Linked DNA regions of Sinorhizobium sp. BG8. The protein of the gene in region 2 interacts with the protein of the main gene of each other region in a pairwise test. Links are inferred from orthologs where the notes say so. Each region holds a gene or a part of one and is shown on either strand. Other genes may lie near its edges.

What was found. The genes of interacting proteins can lie anywhere in the genome.
Region 1: the proteins of gyrA (region 2) and gyrB interact in binary tests that used the Escherichia coli proteins (3 or more experiments, as listed by UniProt). The link is inferred for Sinorhizobium sp. BG8 from one-to-one orthologs.

What each region holds. Positions count from the first base shown.
Region 1 is NZ_CP044011.1:652,715-660,237, reverse strand. What follows is about bases 2,209-5,232. They hold gyrB (DNA topoisomerase (ATP-hydrolyzing) subunit B), read right to left. Parts: upstream 4,925-5,232; coding sequence 2,492-4,924; downstream 2,209-2,491. Other genes in these bases: F3Y30_RS03005 (helix-turn-helix domain-containing protein), read right to left, coding at 5,061-5,232; F3Y30_RS03015 (nitroreductase family protein), read left to right, coding at 2,209-2,361. In the rest of the region: F3Y30_RS03025 (nitroreductase family protein), read left to right, coding at 1-445; more of F3Y30_RS03015, read left to right, coding at 1,762-2,208; more of F3Y30_RS03005, read right to left, coding at 5,233-5,441; F3Y30_RS03000 (Smr/MutS family protein), read right to left, coding at 5,438-6,010; F3Y30_RS02995 (murein transglycosylase A), read right to left, coding at 5,997-7,112; F3Y30_RS02990 (Tim44/TimA family putative adaptor protein), read right to left, coding at 7,123-7,523. UniProt on the Escherichia coli protein: DNA gyrase negatively supercoils closed circular double-stranded DNA in an ATP-dependent manner to maintain chromosomes in an underwound state.
Region 2 is NZ_CP044011.1:2,956,512-2,964,320, forward strand. What follows is about bases 43-3,352. They hold gyrA (DNA gyrase subunit A), read right to left. Parts: upstream 3,018-3,352; coding sequence 243-3,017; downstream 43-242. Other genes in these bases: F3Y30_RS14005 (hypothetical protein), read left to right, coding at 43-51; F3Y30_RS14015 (MarC family protein), read left to right, coding at 3,257-3,352. Also shown: more of F3Y30_RS14005, read left to right, coding at 1-42; more of F3Y30_RS14015, read left to right, coding at 3,353-3,898; F3Y30_RS14020 (single-stranded DNA-binding protein), read right to left, coding at 4,094-4,600; excinuclease ABC subunit UvrA, read left to right, coding at 4,873-7,794. UniProt on the Escherichia coli protein: A type II topoisomerase that negatively supercoils closed circular double-stranded (ds) DNA in an ATP-dependent manner to maintain chromosomes in an underwound state.

The sequences.
Region 1 (7,523 bases), 2.3 Mb from region 2 along the record:
TTGGCGGTTCGTTTATGGTCGCAGAGGCACTCAGCCCTTTAGCCGGATTCTCGATACGCTTGACGAAGGCAACCAACGTTGGGCCCGCAATGCTTCCGTTCTCGTCGTCATCATCTCCAAGACGCACAACCGATCTGCGGCGACCGGCGAATTGCGCCCCGCCTACACGCACGCATTCGACACCGGTGCCGCCTGGTGCTCGCTCGCGCTGCAGGCCACGCTCTCTGGCCTTCACGCACACGCCATGGCAGGTATCGACCGTGAGAAGGCGATGAGAGATCTGGCCGTGCCCAATGGATTTCGGGTGGAAGCGGGGCTGGCCATTGGAAAGCTGGCGCTTGCGGAAAGCCTTCCCGATGATCTTCGGGAAAGGGAAAAACCCAGCCAGCGAAACCCCATCGAAACATTTGCCTTCGAAGGGTCGTTTACCGGCAATTCGGAATAAGTGAATGCCGCACGCTGACGGGATTGTCGCCCGCGGCACGGTAAGCCACGCGTGCAGACGCGACGCAGCCGCAAATCAGAAGAGGACATCCTGAGACGGTCCTACGGGCACAATTCCGTTGGGATTGAGCGAGGCGATCGAATAGTAGCCACGCTTGATATGATCGAGGCTGACCGTCTCTGCGATACCCGGCCAATCGTACATGCGTCTGGTGAAGGCTCGTAGCCCCGGATAGTCCGCAAGGCGTTTCAGATTGCACTTGAACAGGCCGTGATAGGCCGCGTCGAAACGGACAAGAGTGACGAAAAGCCGGATATCCGATTCCGTGGGATGATCCGCGAAAAGGAAGCCTCTGGCGGAGATCTGTTGCTCCGCCCAATCAAGTGTTTCGAAAACGGCCTGGAATGCTTCCTCATAGGCCTGTTGCGTTGTTGCGAAACCGGCCCGATAAACGCCGTTGTTCAGACCGGGATAGATGCGATCATTGAAGGCGTCGATCTCGTCACGTCTGGAAGCCGGATAGAGATCGATTGCACTGCTGGCGAGCGCGCCGAAGCCACTGTTCAACATTCTCAGGATATCAGCCGATTCATTGTTCACGATCGTCCGCCGATGCTTGTCCCACAGGACGGGCACAGTGGCGCGGCCCGTGTAGACCGGATCGGCAATCGTGTAGATTTCGTGCATGTAGCGGGCGCCGTTGACCTGATCCTCCGTCGCCCCGGCGTAATCCCCGAAACGCCAGCCCTCCCTGGTCAGGGCCGGCTCCACGACGGAGAGACTGATCGCTCCCTCCAGGCCCTTGAGCTTTCGACCGATCAGCGTCCGCGATGCCCAGGGACAAATGTAGGCGACGTAGAGGTGGTAGCGCCCGGCTTCTGCGGGAAGCCGCCATCGCCCGTCGGACCCGGTGCACCATCCGGCGTCACCCAGTTGCGAAAACCTGAGATCTGCCGGACGAAGCCACCCTTTTCGTCCTTCGCCTGAACGGGATGCCAATCGGCCGTCCATTTGCCTTCGACAAGCATGACCCTGCTCCTCTTTTCACAGATAAGGCTACATCGCTACGCCATCGCTTGCAGCCTGCTTCTCGCGTCGGTTCTTGCTTAAACGCTTGTTTCTTTGTTAAAAAGCGCTCCGCTCAACCGAAGTATCACTTCTGCGTGAGCCAAGTCGGCCGGATCCTTGCCTCGCGTTTTCGCCCGGATTAACGGTAGTGGCGTAGAGAAGAGGCTCGCCCGCCGCTCCCGACTGGTGCTATTTGTCCGGACGCGTTCCTCCCAGCGCGCCCAATCGCCCAAGCAAAGGATTCCTACATGACCATCAGCAACAACCGCCAGGCCACGCATCCGATCGATCCGCTGTTCTTGAACCGCTGGTCGCCGCGTGCCTTTACCGGCGAAACGATCTCCGAGGCAGATCTGCTCGCGATTCTCGAAGCGGGCCACTGGGCGCCCTCGGCATTCAACTCGCAGCCATGGCGTTTCGTCTATGCCCTGCGCGGCACCGAACAATGGGACAAGTTGTTCCCGATCCTGAACGATTTCAACCAAAGCTGGGCCAAATCTGCCTCGGCACTCGTCATCATCATCTCCAAGGCCAGCTTCAAGGCTCCGGGTGCAACCGAAGAGAAGCCTTCCTACAGCCATACCTTCGATACCGGTGCCGCGTGGGGTGCACTTGCCCTGCAGGCACAGCTTTCCGGCTACCAGGCGCACGGCATGACCGGCATTCACGTGGACAAGGCAAAGGAAATCCTCGGAATTCCGGATGGCTATCGGGTCGAAGCTGCTGCAGTGATCGGTCGCGTCGGCGATAAGGCGCAGCTGCCGGAAGGCCTGCAGGCACGCGAAACGCCGAGCCCGCGCCGCCCGCTTGCGGAAGTTGCCTTCAACGGTGACTTCATCGCCGAATAAGCAGGCCATACGGAAAACAAAAAGCCTCGCCTCCGAAGGGAGGCGGGGCTTTTTCATCTCTTAGCGGTGCAGTCAGTCAAGCTGCCGAGTGGCCTTGATCGAAAGCCCGGACACACTCAGGCTTGCTCGATCAGATGTCGAGATTGGCCACGCTCAGCGCATTCTCCTGAATGAAATCACGGCGCGGCTCGACTTCATCACCCATCAATCGCGTGAACAGACCATCGGCATCGGTCGCATCGGTAACCCTTACCTGAAGCAGCGAACGGACGTTCGGATCGAGCGTCGTTTCCCAGAGCTGTTCGGCATTCATCTCGCCAAGCCCCTTGTACCGTTGCATCGAAAGGCCGCGGCGACCACTCGCGAAAATAGAATCGAGCAGTGCGCGCGGTCCGGTGATCTCCGTTTCTCCTTCCTTGCGCCAAAGCTTCGGCGGAGCCGCGTAGATTTCCTTGAGGCGCGGAGCGAGCTGATCGATATGCCTAGCATCGGAGGAGCCGATCAGTGCCATATCCAGGTTGGAATATTCCTTCACGCCTCGAACCATGCGCTCGAGCCGGATCCCACCATCGGCACCGACGGACCCGGCCCAGCCGCGTTCTGTCTCCTCGGCGATCAGATCGAGCCGCTGGGCGACCTCCTGAACCTTCGTGTCGAAGCGTTCCCGATCATGACTGAGCTCGAGATTGAGGGCTCCTGCGATCGCCGCCTGTTCAACCACCGAACGGCTGTAGCGCGAATGCAGGCCATCGATGAGCGAGCGAAGGCGCAACGCGTCTTGTATGACCTCGCGCATGTCCTGCCCGGTGCGCACCTCGCCGGACCCGAGTTCCAGCCGGGCCTCCTCCAATCCCATCGAGATCAGATAGTCTTCCAGGGCCTTCTCGTCCTTGAGGTACTGCGTGGATTTCCCACGAGCCACCTTATAGAGCGGTGGCTGGGCGATATAGAGATGTCCGCGCTCGATCAGTTCCGGCATCTGGCGGAAGAAGAACGTCAGAAGCAGGGTGCGAATATGGGCGCCGTCGACATCGGCATCCGTCATGATGATGATCTTGTGGTAACGCAGCTTTTCAGGATTGAACTCGTCCTTGCCGATCGACGTTCCGAGAGCCGTGATCAACGTGCCGATTTCCTGGCTGGAGAGCATCTTGTCGAAGCGCGCGCGCTCTACGTTCAGGATCTTGCCGCGCAACGGCAGGATTGCCTGGTTCTCGCGTGAGCGGCCCTGCTTCGCCGAACCACCTGCCGAATCGCCCTCGACCAGGAAAAGTTCTGACTTCGAAGGATCGCGTTCGGAACAATCGGCGAGCTTGCCGGGCAGTGACGAGATATCGAGCGCACCCTTGCGCCGGGTCAACTCACGTGCCTTGCGCGCCGCCTCGCGCGCCGCCGCCGCCTCGACAACCTTTCCGACGAGCACCTTGGCATCCGACGGGTTTTCTTCCAGCCACACGCTCAGCGCCTCGTTCACAAGGCTTTCAACAACGGGTCGGACTTCTGAGGAGACGAGCTTGTCCTTGGTCTGCGAAGAGAACTTGGGATCGGGTACCTTCACGGAAAGGACGGCGGTGAGGCCTTCGCGGCAGTCGTCACCGGTGAGGGACACCTTCTCCTTCTTCATGATGCCGGAACTGTCCGCGTATGACACGATCTGGCGCGTAAGCGCGCCACGGAAACCCGCCATATGCGTGCCGCCGTCGCGCTGGGGGATGTTGTTGGTGAAGCAGAGCACGTTCTCGTGGTAGCTGTCGTTCCACCACATCGCGACTTCGACGGTGATCCCGTCCTTCTCGCCGCGAATTGCAACGGGCTTGGCGACGAGAGGCTTCTTGTTGCGGTCGAGATAGTGCACAAAGGCTTCGAGGCCCCCGTCATACATCATCTCGTCCTGCTTGACGTCGGAGTGCCGGCGGTCGGTCAAAACGATATGTACGCCCGAATTGAGGAAGGCGAGCTCCCGAAGGCGGTGTTCCAGCGTCGAGTAGACAAATTCCGTGTTGGAAAAGGTCTCCGTGCTCGGAAGGAACGTCACTTCAGTGCCGGTCTCGTCGCCGCAATCCCCGATAGCGGTAAGCGGACCGTCGGCGACACCGTGCGTGAAGCTCATCTCGTGAATCTTGCCACCGCGACGGATCTTCAGCTTCAGCGAGACGGAGAGCGCGTTGACCACGGAAACGCCCACGCCGTGGAGACCGCCTGATACCTTGTAGGAATTCTGGTCGAATTTGCCGCCTGCGTGGAGCTGGGTCATGATGACCTCGGCCGCCGACACGCCCTCTTCCTTGTGGATGTCCGTCGGAATGCCGCGGCCGTTATCCGTGACGGTCACCGAGCCATCGGCGTTCAACGTCACGGTCACGATGTCAGCATGACCGGCAAGGGCTTCGTCGATCGCATTGTCCACGACCTCGTAGACCATGTGATGCAGGCCGGAACCATCGTCCGTATCACCGATATACATGCCTGGCCGCTTGCGTACCGCATCAAGCCCCTTGAGGACTTTGATCGAATCTGCACCATACTCGGCCGGGCCGTTTTCGGTCTCGGAAATATCAGTCATACAGGGTAATCTTTCCAGATTTATCGGAAGAGCCGAAATGGCGGCGAATCACCGGTTTTCCAGCTGCCAAGACTATAAGTGCTTTGTCGCGACTTCCCAAATCTTGTGGCGCTGAATCAGGGCAGAAATCAGGGGATCACGGCGCTTTTGCGCGAGAATTGCAAGCCTTCTCCAGAATACCCGCCAATCGCCGTATTGTCTCCGGTGGTAGGTGACGAATTTCGGCCGCTAGCCGGCTCGCGAAGGCCGTGTATTCGGGCGGCAAGCCTGCGGTATCGATTGTGCTGCGCGGGTCGGAAATGCTGGCAATGCGGAAGAGTTCCTCCGCCTCGTCCCAGATGATGTTGAAGTAGCCGGCCACTCGCTGGAGAAAATCGAACGTCGGCATTCCGCGTCGCCCGTGTTCCAGCGCCGAGAGATAGGCGGGGCTGACGCCAAGAGCCTTTGCCATCTCCTTTTGCGAGACGCCCTTGCGCTCCCTCAGATGGCGAACTGCAACCCCGAACGGCGTCGTCATGGGCGTCCGCCTCCGGCCATACGGCTAAGCCGCACGTATAGCGCTCCTTCGCCGCCATGCGTGCGCGCCGCTGTCTCGAACGACGAGATCAGCGGGCGGAACTCCGGCAACGAAAACCAAAGCGGCACAGCCCGCTTCAGGGCCCCATCGCTGCCGATGGAGGTCCCTTTTCCCGTGATCACCAGCACATGCCGCAAGCCGCGTTGATGCGCGCGGAGCAGGAAGTCGAGCAGAAACCCGTGAGCCTCGCTCTGGATCATGCCATGAAGGTCTATTCGCGCATCGAGCGGCAGCTTCCCCTTGGCGATCTTGCGCTTTACCGGACGCTCCAGCGGATGGTGTCGCTTCGCCTCGCCTGCCGATGGTGCGGTAACCTGAATGCCGCCCGGCGTTTCGACCGGAGGCTCATCGTTCACTCTCGCTCTGGGGAGAGCCTCGCTCTCGCTCAGCAGCACGGTCTCGAGGTCGAGAAGGTCTTCCATGCGGCCCGGCAGCGGTCGCGTGCTGCGGGCGACCTTGCCCCAAAGAATGCGATCCGCGTTGCTGATCGGCTTCCTATCCCTGGCCATGAAGGTATCTCGCAGCCGCCTGCTTCGGGATCAGTATAAAGAAATCCGCCGCATTGCGCACGCTGCCCGCGCGATCACCCGCGGCTTCGCCCGATCCGGTGAAGATGTCACCGCGCGCCGGGCCGACGATGGCTGAGCCGGTGTCGAGCGCCAGCATCAGCCGCTGGAAAGACTTGCCCTCGTCGATTACCGTGAGGGTTTCGCTCGTGATGTAGAAGGGCAGGCCGAACGTGTGAATGAGACGGTCGACGGCCAGAGATCTCCCTGGCACGAGCGGAACCTTCGCGGCGGCAATCGGCCCAAGGGACGAATCCTCCACTTCCGCCTCGCGGAAAAAGATGAAGGAGCGATTGTGCCACAGGACCTCATCCATCCTGTCCGGATTGCGAGCGAGCCAGTCACGGATGGACGCCATGGAGACCGTTGCCCGGTCAATCTCTCCACGGTCGATCAGCAGTTTCCCGATCGGCGAGAACGGATGCCCGGTCTTCGCGGCGTAAGTGATGCGGCGCAGCGAACCGTCCGGGTACAACAGTCGTGCGGCGCCCTGGATGTGGGCAAAATAGACGTCGACTTTCGAGCGTGCCCAGGCAATCTCCAGTTGCCGGCCCGCGAGAAACCCCTGCTCGATCGCCGCCCTGTCCGGATATTCCCGGATGCCCGCTTCCTGCATCCAGCCGAACGCAAAGTACGGATCCATGCCGCTTGGCCTGTTGGCATCGTCGATATCCGCGAGATCGGCCGGCCGCCGATAGAACGGGTATCGGAAGTCCTGATTTGGCTCTGCCTTCACCTCGACTTCCGGCTCATAGTAGGCCGTTAAGAATCCCTCAGTGCCATCCACCTTCTCGATGCGGAACGGCGAGAACCACTCCTCGAAGAAAATCCGGGATTCGGACGCGCTTGCAGGCGTGTGCATCGCCGCAGCTTCAAGCGCAGGCAGCAACTCCGCCGCGGAAATGCCAAGCCCACCGGTCTTGTAGGGTTTGTTGTTCACGATGTGATCGCGGCATCGCGCCATGGCGGGAAGCAGGACGGAAGGATCGTCATCCTGCCAGCCGGCAAGATCGGTGAAGCTGACCGGTCTCAGGCGAAAGTCCATCAATTGTCGCTCAGCCTTCGGATTCCGTCGCGATCAACTTCCAGTTTGGATCGCGCGAGCGGACGTCGCGGGCGAAAGTCCAGAGATCGTTGACTTCGGCAACCGTCTCGGCATCGCCGTCAACGAGGTTTCCGGCCTTGTCGTAGGTTGCGGAAATTAGCTGGCTGACGATGCGCAGCGTGATGTTGGTTTCCTGGCTCTTGACCTCGGCAGACACGATATCCGCCTTTTCGATACCGACAAAGCTCGACTTGACGACCTCGCCCTTGCTTTCGCGTTCGGAAATCGCCGCGTCGAACCCCTCGTAGACTTCGCGCGAGAGCAGGTTCTTCAGCGTCTTCCGGTCGCCATCCGCGAAGGCGACGACGATCATTTCGTAGGCCATACGCGCGCCGTTGAGAAACTCCTTGG
Region 2 (7,809 bases):
CGCGAGGCATTGGCGGTTGCGAAAAGAGAAGTAGGCGGCTTCGGCGTCTAGCGCACCCCGCTCGGGAACGACCTCGTGAGGTCTCGCGCAATCAAACGGGAGGCGCCCCCTCGCCGCCGATCAGCGGGCTGCAATTTGTGTTGCCCGCGCACATGAAAAAACCGGGCGGTTTGACCGCCCGGTTTTAGAGAATTGCCGGTTTTCAAAGATTGGGCGTCGTGGACGCGTATCCGCCTGGAAACCTATTCCTCGACGGTCGGCGCCGGTGCGTCACCTTCGGGAAGGCCTTCAGCGCCCTCCTCTTCCTCGTCGGTTTCCGGTTCGCTGATACGCTCGACCGACACCACCTTCTCGTCCTTGGCAGTAGAGAAGATTGTAACGCCCTTGGTTGCGCGGCTGGCAATGCGGATACCGTCGACCGGCACGCGGATGAGCTGGCCACCATCAGAGACGAGCATGAGCTGGTCCGCTTCGGCGACCGGGAACGCGGCAACCAGATCGCCGATCTCCCCGGTCTTGGAGGTGTCGGTCGCCCGGATGCCCTTCCCGCCTCGGCCAGAGGTGCGGAAATCGTAGGAGGACGAGCGTTTGCCGAAGCCTCTCTCCGATACCGTCAGCACGAACTGTTCGCGGGCCTTGAGCTCTTCGTAGCGATCGTCCGGAAGCTGGCCTTCATCCGTGACTTCCTCGCCGACGAGCGCGATTTCCTCGACGTCGCCGCCTGCCGCACGACGATCGGCTGCCGAGCGCTTGAGGTAGGCTGCGCGTTCCCACGGCTCGGCATCCACATGGCTGACGATCGACATCGAGATGATGCGGTCGCCTTCACCGAGCGATATGCCGCGCACACCGACCGAATTCCGGCCCGCAAAGACGCGCACGTCGTCGACAGGGAACCTGATGCACTGTCCGAGCGCGGTCGTGAGGAGAACATCGTCGCGGTCCGTGCATGTCTCGACGTTGAGGATCTCGTCGCCCTCCTCGTCGAGCTTCATCGCGATCTTGCCGTTGCGGTTGACCTGTACGAAGTCGCTGAGCTTGTTGCGTCGAACGGTTCCACGCGTCGTGGAGAACATGACGTCGAGGTTCTCCCACGTGGTTTCATCCTCGGGCAGCGGCATGATCGTGGTGATGCGTTCGCCGGGTTCGATCGGCAGCATGTTGATCAGGGCCTTGCCGCGTGACTGCGGCGTGCCGATCGGCAGGCGCCAGACCTTTTCCTTGTAGACGATGCCGCGCGAGGAGAAGAACAGGACAGGCGTATGGGTGTTGGCGACGAACAGCCGCGTGACGAAATCCTCGTCGCGCGTTGCCATGCCGGAACGCCCCTTTCCGCCGCGTCGCTGCGCACGATAGGTGGCCAAGGGCACGCGCTTTACGTACCCGAGATGCGAGACCGTCACCACCATGTCTTCCCGGGCGATGAGGTCCTCGTCGTCCATGTCCGGGCCGCCGTCGGCGATCTCGGTGCGACGTGGCGTTCCGAACTCGTCGCGAACCGCCACGAGCTCCTGCTTGACGATGCTCATGATCCGGAGACGGGAGCTCAGGATCTCGAGGAAATCGCGGATTTCCTCGCCGATCTTGTTCAGCTCGTCACCGATTTCGTCACGGCCGAGCGCCGTCAGGCGAGCGAGGCGCAGTTCCAGAATGGCGCGGGCCTGCTCTTCGGAAAGGTTGTAGGTCAGGTCGTCGTTGATGCGGTGGCGCGGGTCGTCGATGAGGCGGATGAGAGCCTCGACGTCCTTTGCCGGCCAACGCCGCTCCATCAATTGTTCGCGCGCGGTCTGCGGATCAGGCGCATTGCGGATCAGCGCGATGATTTCGTCGATGTTGGCGACGGCGATCGCGAGGCCCACCAAGACGTGCGCACGTTCGCGCGCCTTGCGCAGCAGATACTTCGTGCGGCGGCTGACGACTTCCTCGCGGAACGCGACGAAGGCCCGCAGCATGTCGAGAAGTGTCATCTGCTCCGGCTTGCCGCCATTGAGCGCAACCATGTTGCAGCCGAACGATGTCTGGAGCGGCGTATACCGATAGAGCTGGTTGAGGATCACCTCGGCATTGGCGTCGCGCTTCAGCTCGATCACGACGCGGTAGCCCTGGCGATCGGACTCGTCGCGCAGGTCGGAGATGCCCTCGATGCGCTTCTCGCGCACGAGCTCGGCCATCTTCTCGATCATCGTCGCCTTGTTCACCTGATAGGGAACTTCCGTGATGATGATCTGTTCGCGGTCGCCGCGCATGGGCTCGATATGGGCTCGGCCGCGCATGATGACCGATCCGCGGCCCGTCTCGTAGGCCTGACGTATGCCGGCCCGGCCGAGGATCAATGCACCAGTCGGAAAATCCGGTCCGGGGATGATCTGCATGAGATCGATGAGTTCGATTGCCGGATTGTCGATCAGTGCTACGCAGCCGTCGATGACTTCCGAAAGATTGTGCGGCGGGATGTTCGTCGCCATGCCGACGGCAATACCGCCGGCGCCATTGACGAGAAGGTTCGGGAACTTCGCGGGAACGACGACGGGCTCCTGCAGGGTGCCGTCATAGTTGTCGCGGAAATCCACGGTCTCCTTGTCGAGATCGTCGAGAAGCGAGTGTGCGGCCTTTTCCAGCCGGCACTCGGTGTAGCGTTCGGCCGCCGGCGGGTCACCGTCGATCGAGCCGAAATTGCCCTGGCCGTCGATCAACGGCAGGCGAAGCGACCAGTCCTGCGCCATACGGGCGAGTGCGTCATAGATCGCCATGTTGCCGTGGGGATGGTATTTACCCATCACGTCACCGGTGACGCGGGCGCACTTGACGTACTTCTTGTTCCAGTCGATCCCGAGCTCGTTCATCCCGTACAGGATGCGCCGGTGAACGGGCTTGAGGCCATCACGCACATCGGGAAGCGCGCGGCTCACGATCACGCTCATGGCGTAGTCGAGATAGGACCGCTGCATTTCCTCGATAATCGAGATGGGCTCAATGCCGGGAGGGTTCTTGCCGCCGGGGGTCGTTTGTTCGGTCAATTTTGATCACGATCTTTGCTAAGAATCATTCTTGTTTTTATAGCCTACAGCAACTGCCGGCGCCAATTTTGGCGGCAGTTTTGAACAGGCTTTTCCCAGAAAATCCGCCAATTGGCGCGATTTGGTGGCGCAATCGGCGATTGGGGTTCGTGGGCCTTCCCCTCGGTCCCGCCCTCGTCTAACAATTGTCGTACCGGGGCTCGTCCCGGAGCGCAAGGGGTGGCGGGGAGACGCAGCCGATGCTCAACGTGGATCAGCTGGTCAACGCAACCACCACGCTGCTCGTAACCATCGATCCACCCGGACTGGCGCCGCTCTTTCTCGGACTGACCATCGGCATGAACCGCGCCCAGCGAAAGCAGGTAGCGCTTCGCGGCACGATCATCGCTTTCTGCATTCTGACAGCATTCGCCTTGACCGGCGCGAGCCTGCTGGGCCTGCTCGGTATCTCCATCGGCGCCTTCCGCATCGCCGGAGGCTTTCTCCTGTTCTGGATCGCGTTCGAGATGATTTTCGAGCGCCGGCAGGACCGCAAGGAGAAGACCAGCGAGGTGGCGATCACCAAGGACCACATTCACAACATTGCGGTCTTTCCCCTCGCCCTGCCCCTGATCGCGGGTCCGGGCGCGATTTCGGCGACCATCCTGCTTGCGGGATCCTTCCCCACGCCGGTGCAGCGGGCGGGCCTCATTGCGGTTATCGCGATTTGCCTTCTCGTGCTCTTTCTCGCGCTCGTCGTCGCGGAGCGCATCGACCGGTTCCTGGGGGTTACCGGCCGGGCGATCCTTACCCGATTGCTTGGCGTGATCCTCGCCGCCCTTGCGGTGCAATTCGTGATCGACGGGCTGAGAGCTACGTTGTCCGTCTACACCGGCCCCTGATCAGCTCGACGACACGCAACCTCTGCCGCGCGAAAGCTGCCTTTGTCGATACAGCAGCGTTGGCGCTGCAGCGTTCCACATGTCAGGCTCCGTGCTTTGGCTGCGGGGTTGGAGCGCAAACAAACATGCCACCCCTTGCGGTCAGCAGGAGGTGGCATCAATGAGCCGAAAGGCGGGATCGCTATTGCGAAGCGATCAGAACGGGATGTCGTCGTCCATGTCGCGCGAGAATGACGAGGCCGAGCTGCTCGACCGGCTCGAGGACGAGGAGGACGGCTGGGATCCATAGTCGTCGTAGCTCGGCGCACCGCCGAAGTCCGCCCCCCCGCGACGGTCGCCACCGCCCTCGCCGCGACCGTCGAGCATCGTCAGCGTCGAGCCAAAGCCCTGCAGGACGACTTCCGTCGAATAACGGTCGTTGCCGTTCTGATCCTGCCACTTCCGCGTCTGCAGCGCGCCCTCGATGTAGAGCTTGGCGCCCTTCTTCACGTACTGTTCGACGACCTTGCACAGGCCTTCGTTGAAAACCACGACCGTGTGCCATTCCGTCTTTTCCCGGCGTTCGCCGGAATTGCGGTCCCGCCACGTCTCCGACGTCGCGATCCGCAGGTTGGCGATCGGGCGGCCGTCCTGCGTGCGCCGGATTTCCGGGTCCGCCCCGACGTTTCCGATCAAGATAACCTTGTTGACGCTACCAGCCATCGCTTTTGTTCCTGTCACCGCACCAGGCGAGCCCGGTTTCGTTAAAATGCAATCCATCCATCTTATCGATTGCCGACCGCCGGCGCCGCCCCGCGAAGCCAGTAATCCACAGATGAAATTCCACCTGCAATTTGTTCTTTTTTTGTTCTAGAAAATCCCTAGTATCTTGTCAACCGAATCGGAAACAGGCACGGATTTATCCCGAAGCGCATGGACAGGCTGTCGTCAGTCCCTACATAGGATGCGCAAACGAGATCCTCACGCTGGACACCATGAGCGAACTAAAGACCATCTCCATCCGCGGCGCGCGCGAACATAACCTCAAGGGCATCGACCTGGATCTGCCCCGCAACAAGCTGATCGTGATGACCGGACTTTCCGGCTCGGGCAAGTCCTCGCTTGCCTTCGACACGATCTATGCGGAGGGCCAGCGCCGCTACGTCGAGAGCCTGTCGGCATATGCCCGCCAGTTCCTCGAGATGATGCAAAAGCCCGATGTCGACCAGATCGATGGCCTGTCTCCCGCGATCTCCATCGAGCAGAAGACGACTTCGCGCAATCCCCGATCGACGGTAGGGACAGTCACCGAGATCTACGACTACATGCGCCTGCTGTTCGCCCGCGTCGGCGTGCCTTATTCTCCGGCGACCGGACTTCCGATCGAGAGCCAGACCGTCAGCCAGATGGTCGACCGTGTCCTCGACATGGGCGAAGGTACGCGGCTCTATATCCTGGCGCCGGTCGTCAGAGGCCGTAAGGGAGAATACAAGAAGGAACTGGCGGAGCTCATGAAAAAGGGCTTCCAGCGCGTCAAGATCGACGGCCAGTTCTACGAGATCGCAGACGCGCCTGCCCTCGACAAGAAATACAAGCACGACATCGACGTCGTGGTCGATCGGATCGTGGTCCGGCCGGACCTAGCCGCACGCCTGGCCGACAGCATCGAAACATGTCTGACGCTTGCGGACGGTCTCGCGATCGCCGAATTCGCGGACAAGCCCCTGCCACCGGAAGAAACGGCAGCAGGCGGAAGTGCAAACAAGTCGCTCAACGAGACGCATGAACGGGTGCTGTTCTCGGAGAAGTTTGCCTGCCCTGTTTCCGGCTTCACCATTTCCGAGATCGAGCCCCGGCTCTTTTCCTTCAACAATCCCTTCGGCGCATGCTCCACCTGCGACGGTCTGGGAAGCCAGCAGAAGATCGACGAAGACCTCATCGTTCCCGAACCGCAGCGCACCCTGCGGGATGGCGCCATCGCGCCATGGGCGAAGTCGTCCTCGCCCTACTACAATCAGACGCTGGAAGCCCTCGGCGCCGCCTATGGCTTCAAGCTTTCGAACCGCTGGTCGGACCTTTCCGAGGAGGCTCAGGACGCGATCCTGCACGGCACCCGCGAGAAGGTGGAGTTCAATTACCAGGACGGCGCGCGCTCCTACAAGACGACCAAGTCTTTCGAGGGGATCGTGACGAACCTCGAACGACGCTGGAAGGAAACCGATTCTGCATGGGCGCGCGAGGAAATCGAGCGTTACATGTCGGCGGCCCCCTGCCCGGCCTGCAACGGCTACCGCCTGAAACCCGAGGCGCTCGCCGTCAAGATCGACAAGTTGCATATCGGCGAAGTGACCGAGATGTCGATCCGCGTCGCACGCGACTGGTTCGACAAGCTGCCGGACCACATGAACGCCAAGCAGAACGAGATCGCGGTCCGCATCCTCAAGGAAATCCGCGAGAGGCTGCGCTTCCTCAACGATGTCGGGCTGGAATATCTGAGCCTTTCGCGCAATTCCGGAACTTTGTCCGGTGGCGAAAGCCAGCGCATCCGGCTCGCCTCGCAGATAGGTTCCGGCCTCACCGGCGTGCTCTACGTCCTCGACGAGCCGTCGATCGGCCTTCATCAGCGTGACAATGCCCGCCTTCTGGAGACGCTTCGCCATCTTCGTGATATCGGCAATACCGTGATCGTCGTGGAGCATGACGAAGACGCGATCCTGACCGCAGACTATGTCGTCGACATCGGCCCGGCGGCGGGCATCCATGGTGGCGAAGTGATTGCGCAGGGCGCGCCCGCCGACATCATGGCGAACCCGAAATCGCTTACGGGCAAGTACCTTTCGGGCGAACTTTCCGTGGCGGTGCCGGCCGAACGCCGCAAGCCGAAGAAGAAGCGGGAGATCACGGTCGTCGGCGCGCGAGCCAACAACCTAAAGAACGTGACTGCTTCGATCCCGCTTGGTGTCTTTACCGCTGTCACCGGCGTTTCCGGCGGAGGCAAGTCGACCTTCCTCATCGAAACGCTCTACAAGTCGGCGGCGCGCCGCATCATGGGCGCGCGCGAAAACCCTGCCGAGCACGATCGCATCGACGGCTTCGAATTCATCGACAAGGTCATCGATATCGACCAGTCCCCGATCGGCCGGACGCCGCGCTCGAACCCGGCGACATACACCGGGGCCTTCACGCCGATCCGCGACTGGTTCGCCGGATTGCCGGAGGCAAAGGCGCGCGGCTACCAGCCGGGGCGCTTCTCCTTCAACGTGAAGGGCGGGCGCTGCGAAGCCTGCCAGGGCGACGGCGTCATCAAGATCGAGATGCACTTCCTGCCAGACGTCTATGTCACTTGCGACGTCTGCCACGGCAAACGGTACAACCGGGAAACGCTGGACGTGCACTTCAAGGGCAAGTCGATCGCCGATGTGCTCGACATGACCGTGGAGGAAGGCGTCGAGTTCTTCGCGGCCGTGCCTGCCGTGCGCGACAAGCTGGTGACGCTGAACCAGGTGGGCCTCGGCTACATCAAGGTCGGCCAGCAGGCGAATACGCTCTCGGGCGGCGAGGCGCAGCGCGTCAAGCTGGCAAAGGAACTGTCAAAGCGCTCGACTGGTCGCACGCTCTATATCCTGGACGAACCCACAACGGGCCTGCATTTCCACGACGTTGCGAAGCTGCTCGAGGTGCTGCACGAGCTGGTGAACCAGGGCAATTCGGTCGTGGTGATCGAACACAACCTCGAAGTCATCAAGACGGCGGACTGGGTCATCGATTTCGGACCCGAGGGCGGCGATGGCGGCGGCGAGGTCATTGCCGAAGGTACGCCGGAACAGGTGGTGAAGGTGGATCGGTCCTACACCGGAAAGTTTCTCAAGGAATTGCTCGAGCGGCGTCCACAACGAAAGGCCGAAGCCGCGGAGTGAGGGACAGCTCGTGAC